Regions from separate parts of the Serratia sp. TSA_7 genome, predicted to be linked through region 1. Evidence: predicted binding sites of a transcription regulator. Region 1 holds the regulator's gene; the other holds the start of a gene.

What was found. The regulator PurR, encoded in region 1, represses purine synthesis genes. The targets are predictions, from matches to a motif close to CANGCAAACGTTTGCNTG.
Region 2: cvpA (colicin V production protein) is a predicted target of PurR. The motif match lies at 1,445-1,462, and genes of this name have one in related genera.

Annotation. Positions count from the first base shown of each region.
Region 1 covers NZ_JBQZFU010000001.1:815,928-821,753, forward strand. Annotated here, with positions in the region: gene punC (purine nucleoside transporter PunC) at 1-389, opposite strand, end outside; gene punR (DNA-binding transcriptional activator PunR) at 514-1,458, shown strand; gene purR (HTH-type transcriptional repressor PurR) at 1,455-2,480, opposite strand; gene cydH (cytochrome bd-I oxidase subunit CydH) at 2,805-2,894, shown strand; gene ACUTQW_RS04030 (C40 family peptidase) at 3,108-3,926, opposite strand; gene ACUTQW_RS04035 (Grx4 family monothiol glutaredoxin) at 4,341-4,685, shown strand; gene rnt (ribonuclease T) at 4,757-5,437, opposite strand; gene gloA (lactoylglutathione lyase) at 5,516-5,826, opposite strand, start outside.
Region 2 covers NZ_JBQZFU010000002.1:580,358-584,331, reverse strand. Annotated here, with positions in the region: gene folC (bifunctional tetrahydrofolate synthase/dihydrofolate synthase) at 1-446, shown strand, start outside; gene dedD (cell division protein DedD) at 447-1,286, shown strand; gene cvpA (colicin V production protein) at 1,520-2,020, shown strand; gene purF (amidophosphoribosyltransferase) at 2,042-3,559, shown strand; gene ACUTQW_RS11575 (UbiX family flavin prenyltransferase) at 3,690-3,974, shown strand, end outside.

The sequences.
Region 1 (5,826 bases):
CGGTTGGCCTTGCCTTCACGGTAGCGGTCAATGACCAGTGCCTGCCAGGTGACGGCGGCTGAACACACACCGATCGCCTGGATAAAGCGCAGCGACCACAATTGGACGGCATTTTGCACCCACAGCATGCCGAGGCAGCCCAGAGCAAACAGCGCCAGGCCAATCAGCAGCACGGGTTTACGGCCCAAATTATCGGAGAGCGGTCCCCAGAGCAGTTGAGCAAAGGCAAATCCGGCCAGGAAAATGCTAAGGCTGGCGCTGATTGCGCCGGCGGAAATTTGCAGATCTTGCTGCATAGCGCCAAAGGCGGGCAGATACATGTCGGTGGCCAGGTAACCCAGCATGCTCAGGCCGGCAAGATAGAACATAAAACCAAAGGAATTTCGCATGGTATTTCTCATTAATATTTTATTGTCGCAGGTTTTTAGCGCCGGCAAGTGTATCCGGCTGGATCTCTGCTTGTGAAACGGTAATATTTGCGAAGTGCTGTTAAAAAAATTGAAGGCAAAAATCATGTGGTCTGAATATTCGCTTGATGTCGTGGACGCGGTCGCCCGCACCGGCAGCTTCAGCGCGGCGGCGCAGGAACTGCACCGGGTACCTTCGGCGGTTAGCTATACTGTGCGGCAACTGGAACAATGGTTGGCGGTACCGCTATTTGAACGGCGTCATCGCGATGTAGAACTGACGCCGGCCGGCACGCTGTTTATTCAGGAAGCGCGCGGTGTCATCAAAAAAATGCTCGACACTCGCAGGCAGTGCCAGCAGGTGGCCAATGGTTGGCGTGGCCAATTAAAAATTGCGGTGGATATCATCGTCAAACCGCAGCGCTGCCGTCAGCTGGTGCTGGATTTTTACCGTCAATTCCCCGATGTCGAGCTGTTGGTCCAACCCGAAGTGTTTAACGGCGTATGGGATGCGCTGGTGGACGGGCGTGCCGATATGGCGATCGGCGCTACGCGGGCGGTGCCGGTTGGCGGCGGTTTCGCCTTTCGCGACATGGGCGACATGCGTTGGTTGTGTGTCGCCAGCCCCCAGCATCCCTTGGCGGGGTTGGATGGCCTGCTGAAAGATGATCAGCTCCGGCCTTTCCCTTCGCTGTGTCTGGAGGATACGTCACGCAATCTGCCCAAGCGGGTCACCTGGACGCTGGACAATCAACGGCGGCTGGTGGTGCCGGATTGGGCCTCTGCGGTGGATTGCCTGTGCGCCGGATTGTGCGTCGGCATGATGCCTGCGCATCAGGTATTGCCGTTGGTACAGCGTGGTGAATTGGTGGCGCTGCAACTGCAACAGCCATTTCCCGCCAGCCCATGTTGCCTGACCTGGCAGCAGAATACCCCATCGCCGGCGATGGCCTGGCTGCTGGATTACCTGGGGGACAGCGAAACCTTGAATCAGGAATGGTTAAGCGAAGTGACGCCGGAAGCCGCTTTGGCTCCCGGCGCAGGCGACTAGCGGCGGTAATCGATGAAGGGGCCGTCGGCGACCGAGCGGCGTTCAACCAGCTTCGGATGTACTTCAATGACTTGCGATTCTTCACGCTTGCTGATGATGCGATCCAGCAGCATGGTGAACGCCATCTCGCCCAAACGCTCTTTGGGCTGATGGATGGTCGTCAGTGCCGGCGTGAAATAGCGGGCGTTGCGCACATTATCGTAACCAATAACGGAAATATCCTGCGGTACGCGCAACCCCAGCTCATCAGCGGCGCAAATAGCGCCCATTGCCATGATGTCGCCGCCGCAGAATACCGCCGTTGGGCGCTGTTTCTGCGATAATATCTGGTGCATGGCCTTGTAGCCGGATTCCGGTTCGAAGTCACCTTGTACAATCCACTCGTCGCGCACCTCGATATTGGCTTCTTCCATGGCTTTTAAAAAGCCCTGATGGCGGCCGCCGCCGGTGTTGCGCGCTAATTGGCCCGGAATGGCGCCAATCTCACGGTGGCCACGCTCGATCAGATAGCGGCCGGCCAGATAACCGCCTTCGAAGGCGTTGTCGATAATGGTATCGGTAAAATCACCGCGTGCTGCGCCCCAGTCCATGACCACCATTGGGATGTTACGGTAATCTTCCAACATCCCCAGCAATTGATCCGGGTATTCAGAGCACATCACCAGCAGGCCATCGACGCGTTTTTGCGCCAGCATCGCCAGATAAGCGCGTTGCTTGTCGAGGTTATTGTGCGAGTTACACAGGATCAGCGTATAGCCTTTGCTGTAGCAGCTGTTTTCCACCGCCTCGATCACTTCGGCGAAATAGGGCGCTTCGCTGGAGGTAGCCAGCAGACCGATAGATTTGGTGTGATTGACTTTCAGGCTGCGCGCCACGGCGCTGGGAGAATAGTGCAGCTCTTTGATCGCGGCCGCAACGGCCGCTTTAGTCTCTTCGGCGACGAAACGAGTCTTATTGATGACGTGCGAAACGGTGGTGGTGGAAACGCCAGCGCGTTTGGCCACATCTTTAATCGTTGCCATGTAAAGAATGACTCCTGAACTCACATGTTGCAGCATGTAAGTGTGATGTTAATCGTTTGCCTGCGTAGATCCTTCTTCCAAATAAGCGAAGCTGAGTTTTTAGTGTATTGAAGTCGTCAGCGTTTGGTCAGGAGGGGCATTTTTGCCGGTACGCAGTTGTGAACTGCGAATTTTGTCCCATATTGAGCCAAAGTGGAAGAGGTAATCAGTATTATAAACCGGGAAATGATAACAAGATTTTATTGTCTAACTGTGGGAAAATGGTTTGACGCATTAATTGTGTGCCTTTTATCCTTGGGATAACCCGTCTGAAAAGGAGTTGTAATGGATACCGATCTGAAAATGTCACTGTTCACCACTGTGTGTGCGCTGGCCGTTATTATTGCTTTTAGCTTCACCGCGGCGTTGAACTGATCCCCGGTTGTCACACAGGCGCAGTTCACTGCGCTTGTTCGCATTTTCCCACCGCTACGTCAGATTTTTCCACAAGTGCTCCGTTCACCCACTGCCGGATGTTTTCCATGCGGCTTCGCGAAACCGTGGTCTGAGAGCGACGAAAAGGCCTAAGATCAGAACGCTTGCGGTAGGCGGTGAGGCGTGCGGCTGGGGGGCCAGCCGCGGAGGCGATTATCGAATGGTTTTCGGTGTTACCACACGGCGGGCGCCAATGTAGTGGTTTTGCCAGTAGTCGTTGTCCAACTGGCTGATACGGATTTCCTCACCGGTACGCGGTGACTGAATGAATTTGCCGTTGCCCAGATAGACGCCGACGTGATCGGCCACGCCGCGGTTGTTGATGCGGAAGAACACCAGGTCACCGCTTTCCAGCTCGTTTTTCTTGATCGGCGCCGCGTCGCGCAGGTGATACATCTCGTTGGCAGTACGCGGCATCTTGATTTTCACTACGTCTTTATAGGCGTAATAAATCAGTCCGCTACAGTCAAAACCGGTTCTTGGCGAAGTGCCGCCCCAGCGATAAGGTTTGCCCATTTGATCCATCAGCTTGGCCATCGCGGTTTGCTTGGCGTGCTGATAGCGCTTTTTGTGCGCCGGGCTGAGTTTCAGCGGTTTTTCGTCGCGAGCCAATTTGGCGGTGGCCATGCCGGGTTCCCGGTGACGGCCATAGCCTTTTTTGTAACCCTTTTTCGGTGGGGTCACTTTGATTTTGGCTATTTTCTGGGTTTGGTGTTTCGATTTTGCGCTGACGATCTTTTTAGCGGTTTTTTCTGTTTTGGTTTTGGAAACCTTGGCTGTTTTTGGCGGAGCAGTGACTTTCACTTTTTTGCTGGCCTTTGCCGCTTTCTTTTTCTTGCGGTCATCCGGCCGGGCTTCATTAACGTGGCTTTTGCGCTGCTCGGCGGCAATACGCGCCTGTGGCGCAGCGTGCGCCAGATTTAAGAATAGCTGTGTAAACAACAGCACAAAAAGCGTAAGAATTAAACGCATGTCGACGTTACCAACCTTGGCCCCGGAACAGATATCGAAAGAATGACAGTATTCCCCAATTTCGCCATATAAAACAGCGAAGAACTCATAAATGATAATCCATATTGTGAGAAAACGTTAACAGCATTTTTTTTGTTGAAAAATCAATCCGTTGATGTATAAAAAATCACCTTTCTCCGCTGTCGGAATTATTAAAGGATACCGAGTGGCGGAAAAATATATTAGTGAAATGGTCGGATTAAAAATGTTATTCTGAGCGTATGTTTTAACCGGAACGGCCTTTGCCGGTGAGATGCGATTGGCAACGGGGAATACCCTTGCAAAAGATGGCGTTTTCTTGCGACTGTTCCAGCCGCTACAATAGCCAGTGTGATGCATGTTGTGGCCATGAGATGTGGCTTGAGGAAGCAATAAATGACGACGATTGAAAAAATTCAGCAGCAGATCGGTGAGAACCCAATTCTGCTGTACATGAAAGGTTCACCGAAATTGCCAAACTGCGGTTTCTCTGCGCAAGCAGTGCAGGCGCTGTCTGCTTGTGGCGAACGCTTTGCCTACGTTGATATTCTGCAGAATCCGGACATCCGCTCCGAGTTGCCGAAGTACGCCAACTGGCCGACTTTCCCGCAGCTGTGGGTAGACGGTGAGCTGGTAGGCGGCTGTGATATCATTATCGAAATGTATCAGCGCGGCGAACTGCAACAGCTGATCAAAGAAACGGCAGCGAAGTACAAAGAGCAAGAAGACCAGCAGCCATAACGGCTCGGGTTGATTGCAAGAAGACATCGGGCGGCGCCAGTGCAAACTGGGCCGCCCGATTTATTTGTGGCTTAGTCGTTATTACCGATGGCCAGCGGCCATCCGCCAAGGCGTTTCCAGCGGTTAACCAACTCGCAGAACAGTTGAGCGGTTTGTTCGGTGTCGTACAGGGCCGAATGCGCCTGGGTGCTGTCGAACGGAATATCGGCGGCAATGCAGGCTTTCGCCAGCACGGTTTGCCCCAACACCAGCCCGCTTAACGCGGCAGTGTCAAAGGTGGCGAACGGGTGGAAAGGGTTGCGCTTCAGGCTTGCGCGTTCTGCTGCGGCCATCAGGAAACTGTGATCAAAGTTGGCGTTGTGCGCCACGATAATCGCCCGGTTGCAGCCACGGTCCTTGATGCCTTTGCGTACCGCTTTAAAAATGGCGTGCAACGCATCGTATTCACTTACTGCACCGCGCAACGGGTTATGCGGGTCGATACCGTTGAATGCCAGCGCTTCCGGTTGCAGGTTGGCGCCTTCAAAAGGTTCAACGTGAAAGTGCAGGGTTTCATCCTGCTGCAACCAGCCTTCTTCATCCATTTTTAACGTAACGGCGGCAATCTCCAGCAGCGCGTCGGTTTTGGCATTAAATCCAGCGGTTTCTATATCTATCACTACGGGATAAAACCCACGAAAACGGCCACTCAGGGCGTTAAGATCACTTTTTTCGGCCATCAGTTTCTTATCTTCATCGAATGCAGCGCGCATTATGGCAAATTTTACGCCCGGTTGCAGGCGGTATCGCAGGCATAACAAGAAGGGCGCTGAAAGCGCCCCTCATCGGTATCAGTGGCCGAGGCCCTGACCGGCGTGTTTGTTCTCGATCAGTTCGATCTTATAACCGTCCGGATCTTCAACAAAAGCGATAATCGTGGTGCCGCCCTTGACCGGCCCGGCTTCACGGCTCACTTTGCCGCCGGCGTTGCGAATGCTGTCGCAGGTGGCGGCCACATCGTCGACGCCCAACGCCAGATGGCCGAATGCGGTGCCCATCTCGTAGCTGTCGGTGCCCCAGTTGTAGGTCAGCTCAATCACTGCGCCTTCGCTTTCGTCGGTATAACCGACAAATGCCAACGAGTATTTGTATTCTGGGTTCT
Region 2 (3,974 bases), on a different contig from region 1:
AGCGTGCGATCTTCACCGGCCTGCAGCAGGCGACGCTGCCTGGGCGCTTCCAGATTGTGCGACAGGATCCGATGCTGATCCTGGACGTGGCGCATAACCCGCACGCCGCAGGCTATCTGGCCGGGCGTTTGGCCAAGTTGCCGCGCAATGGCGGCAAGGTGCGTGCCGTGGTGGGCATGCTGTCGGATAAAGACATCGCCGGCACGCTGGCTTGCCTGAGCGAACAGGTGGATGAATGGTATTGCGCGCCGCTGGAAGGGCCGCGTGGAGCCAGCGTGGAATCGCTGGCGCAACATTTGACGGAACCGCGGCAGTTTGCCGATGTCGAAACTGCCTGGCGTCAGGCTATGCAGGACGCTGATATTCAGGATATTGTGATCGTCTGTGGATCGTTCCACACCGTTGCGCACGTGATGGCGGCGTTAGACGAGATGCGGGGAGTGTGAGTGGCAAGCAAATTTCAAAACCGATTGGTAGGAACCGTCATTCTGGTCGCGCTGGGGGTCATCATCCTGCCAGGGCTGCTGGATGGAAAAAAGAAACATTACGAGGATGAGTTCGCGGCCATTCCCCTGGTGCCGAAACCGGGTGACGTGGAAGAAAACGACGTGGTGCCGCCGGTAACCCAGTCTTTGCCGGCGCAGCCGCCGGAAGGAGCGGGCGCACTGGTCGAGCAGCAGGCGGCGAACGAAGCGGCCTCGCAGCAGGCCGCACGCCAGACGGCGCAACAGCCGGTTCAGGTCGCGCCGCCGGTCGAAACTCGCCCGGTGCAACAGCCGAAACCGAAGCCGGTCGAAACCAAACCGGTAGAAGTGAAGCCAAAACCGGTTGAAACCAAGCCGGTGGAAGTGAAGCCAAAACCGGTTGAAACCAAGCCGGTGGAAGTGAAGCCAAAGCCGGTGCAGCAGCCGAAACCGGTTGTTCAGCCGAAGCCTGAGGTTGTTCCGGAGGTTAAAGCTGAGCCCAAAGTTGAGCCGAAGCCAGAACCTAAACCAGAACCTAAGCCAGAACCGAAACCGGCCGCAGAAGAGAAAGCGCCGGCAGGGCAGGCTTATGTGGTGCAACTGGGGGCGCTGAAAAACGCCGCCAAGGTGAATGAGGTCGTGGCGTCGCTCAGGCTGTCCGGCTATCGCGCCTTCACCGTGCCGTCAACGCCGGTGCAGGGGCAGATCACCCGGATCTACGTTGGCCCGGACGCTTCAAAACAGAAGCTGCAGTCTTCGCTGTCTGCGCTGAACTCCATCAGCGGTTTGAGCGGCCAGGTGAAGCCCTACGGCGCACGTTGACAGGATTGGGGCACAGCATGCTGTGCCCCTGAATCGATGAGTGCTGGTGTAATCACTATTAAAAATGTGCCTTTCACAGGCAAAACGGCCTATGTAGGCGCGGCGATTGGGAATTTTTTTATCGCCGTTTTTTATTTGTAACGTGCTAGGAAATCCCCTACGCAAACGTTTTCTTTTTCTGTTAGAATTCGCCGCGAATTGGATGCAGGGGCGATTCATCATTGGAATAGTTCATGGTCTGGATTGATTACGTCATTATAGCGGTGATTGGATTTTCGGCTCTGGTGAGCCTGATCCGAGGGTTTGTTCGCGAAGCATTGTCACTTGTGACATGGGGATGTGCGTTTTTTGTTGCCAGCCATTTCTACTCTTACCTTGCGGTCTACTTCACTCGTTTTGAAGATGAACTGGTGCGAAACGGCATCGCGATTGCCATCTTGTTTATCGCGACCCTGATCGTAGGAGCTATTGTCAACTATGTGATTAGCTCACTGGTAGAGAAAACCGGGTTATCAGGCACCGACCGGGTGCTGGGCGTCTGTTTCGGCGCACTGCGCGGCGTGTTGATCGTTTCGGCGATGCTGTTTTTCCTGGATACCTTTACCGGCTTCTCGCAAAGTGACGACTGGAAACAGTCACAGCTCATTCCCCAGTTCAGTTATATCATCAGGTGGTTCTTTGACTACCTGCAGAGCACGTCGAGTTTCTTACCGACCCATTTACCGGGGCGGTAGCGCTGATGAGGAAAAGACAACATGTGCGGTATTGTCGGTATCGCCGGTTTTATGCCGGTAAACCAGTCGATTTATGATGCGTTGATGGTGCTTCAGCACCGTGGCCAGGATGCCGCAGGCATCGTCACCATAGATGCCCACAACGGGTTCCGTCTGCGTAAAGCAAATGGTCTGGTGAAGGATGTGTTTGAGGCACGCCATATGCAGCGCTTGCAGGGCAACATGGGTATTGGCCATGTGCGCTACCCGACGGCTGGCAGCTCCAGTGCCTCAGAGGCTCAACCATTCTATGTAAACTCGCCGTTCGGCCTTACGCTGGCCCATAACGGCAACCTGACCAACGCCCATGAGCTGCGCCAATCGCTGTTTGAAAGCGGTCGCCGCCATATCAACACCACCTCCGATTCCGAGATCCTGCTGAACGTACTGGCCAGTGAGCTGGACCGTTTCCAGGATTATCCGCTGGAGTCAGACAACATTTTCACCGCCGTTGCCGCCATGCATCAGCAACTGCGTGGCGCTTACGCCTGCGTGGCGATGATCATCGGCCACGGTCTGCTGGCGTTCCGCGACCCGAACGGCATCCGCCCGCTGGTGATCGGCAAACGCCAGCTTGAAGATGGCCGTAACGAGTATATGGTGGCTTCCGAGAGCGTAGCGCTGGATACGTTGGGCTTCGAGTTCCTGCGCGACGTGGCGCCGGGCGAAGCGGTGTACATCACCGAGAAGGGCCAACTGTTCACCCGCCAGTGCGCAGAGAACCCGAAAACCAACCCGTGCCTGTTCGAATTCGTCTACTTCGCACGCCCAGATTCCTTTATGGACAAGATTTCGGTCTACAGCGCTCGTGTGCGCATGGGGCAGAAGCTGGGTGAGAAGATTGCCCGTGAATGGGAAGATTTGGACATCGACGTGGTGATCCCGATCCCGGAAACGTCCTGCGATATCGCGTTGGAAATCGCGCGTATCCTGGATAAGCCGTATCGCCAGGGTTTTGTGAAGAACCGCTACGTCGGCCGTACCTTCATCATGCCGGGCCAGCAGGCGCGCCGTAAGTCGGTACGCCGCAAGCTGAACGCCAACCGCGCCGAGTTCCGCGACAAGAACGTGCTGCTGGTGGATGACTCTATCGTCCGTGGTACCACGTCCGAGCAGATCGTTGAGATGGCGCGTGACGCCGGGGCGAAACGCGTTTATCTGGCTTCCGCTGCGCCGGAAATTCGTTTCCCTAACGTGTACGGCATTGATATGCCGAGTGCCAACGAACTGATTGCCCACGGCCGTGAAGTGGACGAAATCCGCCAAATCATCGGTGCCGACGGTCTGATCTTCCAGGATCTGAACGATCTGATCGAAGCGGTGCGCGAAGAGAACCCGGACATCAGCCAGTTCGAATGCTCGGTGTTTAACGGCATTTATGTCACCAAGGACGTAGACCAGAACTACCTCGAGTATCTGGAATCGCTGCGCAACGACGACGCCCAGGCGATGCGTGGCCAGACCGAAGCAGAAAATCTGGAAATGCATAACGAAGGTTAAGCCTAAGCGCTAGCCAAAAAGGTGCACCGCGGCGTTTGTCGCGGTGCATTATCCTCCCCGACTTGCTTATGCACCGCCATTCCGGCAAAGTCTGCCTGATCCTACTTTCTCTTCGGCAGAGGCCAGCTTTATGAAACGACTCATCATCGGTATTTCCGGCGCCAGCGGCGCAATCTACGGCGTGCGCCTGTTGCAGGCATTGCGTGACCTCGCAGAGGTGGAAACCCATTTGGTGATGAGCAACGCGGCGCGGCAAACGCTTTCGCTGGAAACCGAGCTCGGTCTGCGTGAAGTGCAGGCGTTGGCTGACGTGGTGCATGACGCGCGCGACATCGGTGCCAGCATTTCTTCCGGTTCGTTCAAAACCCTGGGTATGGTGATTTTACCTTGCTCAATCAAGACGTTATCCGGTATC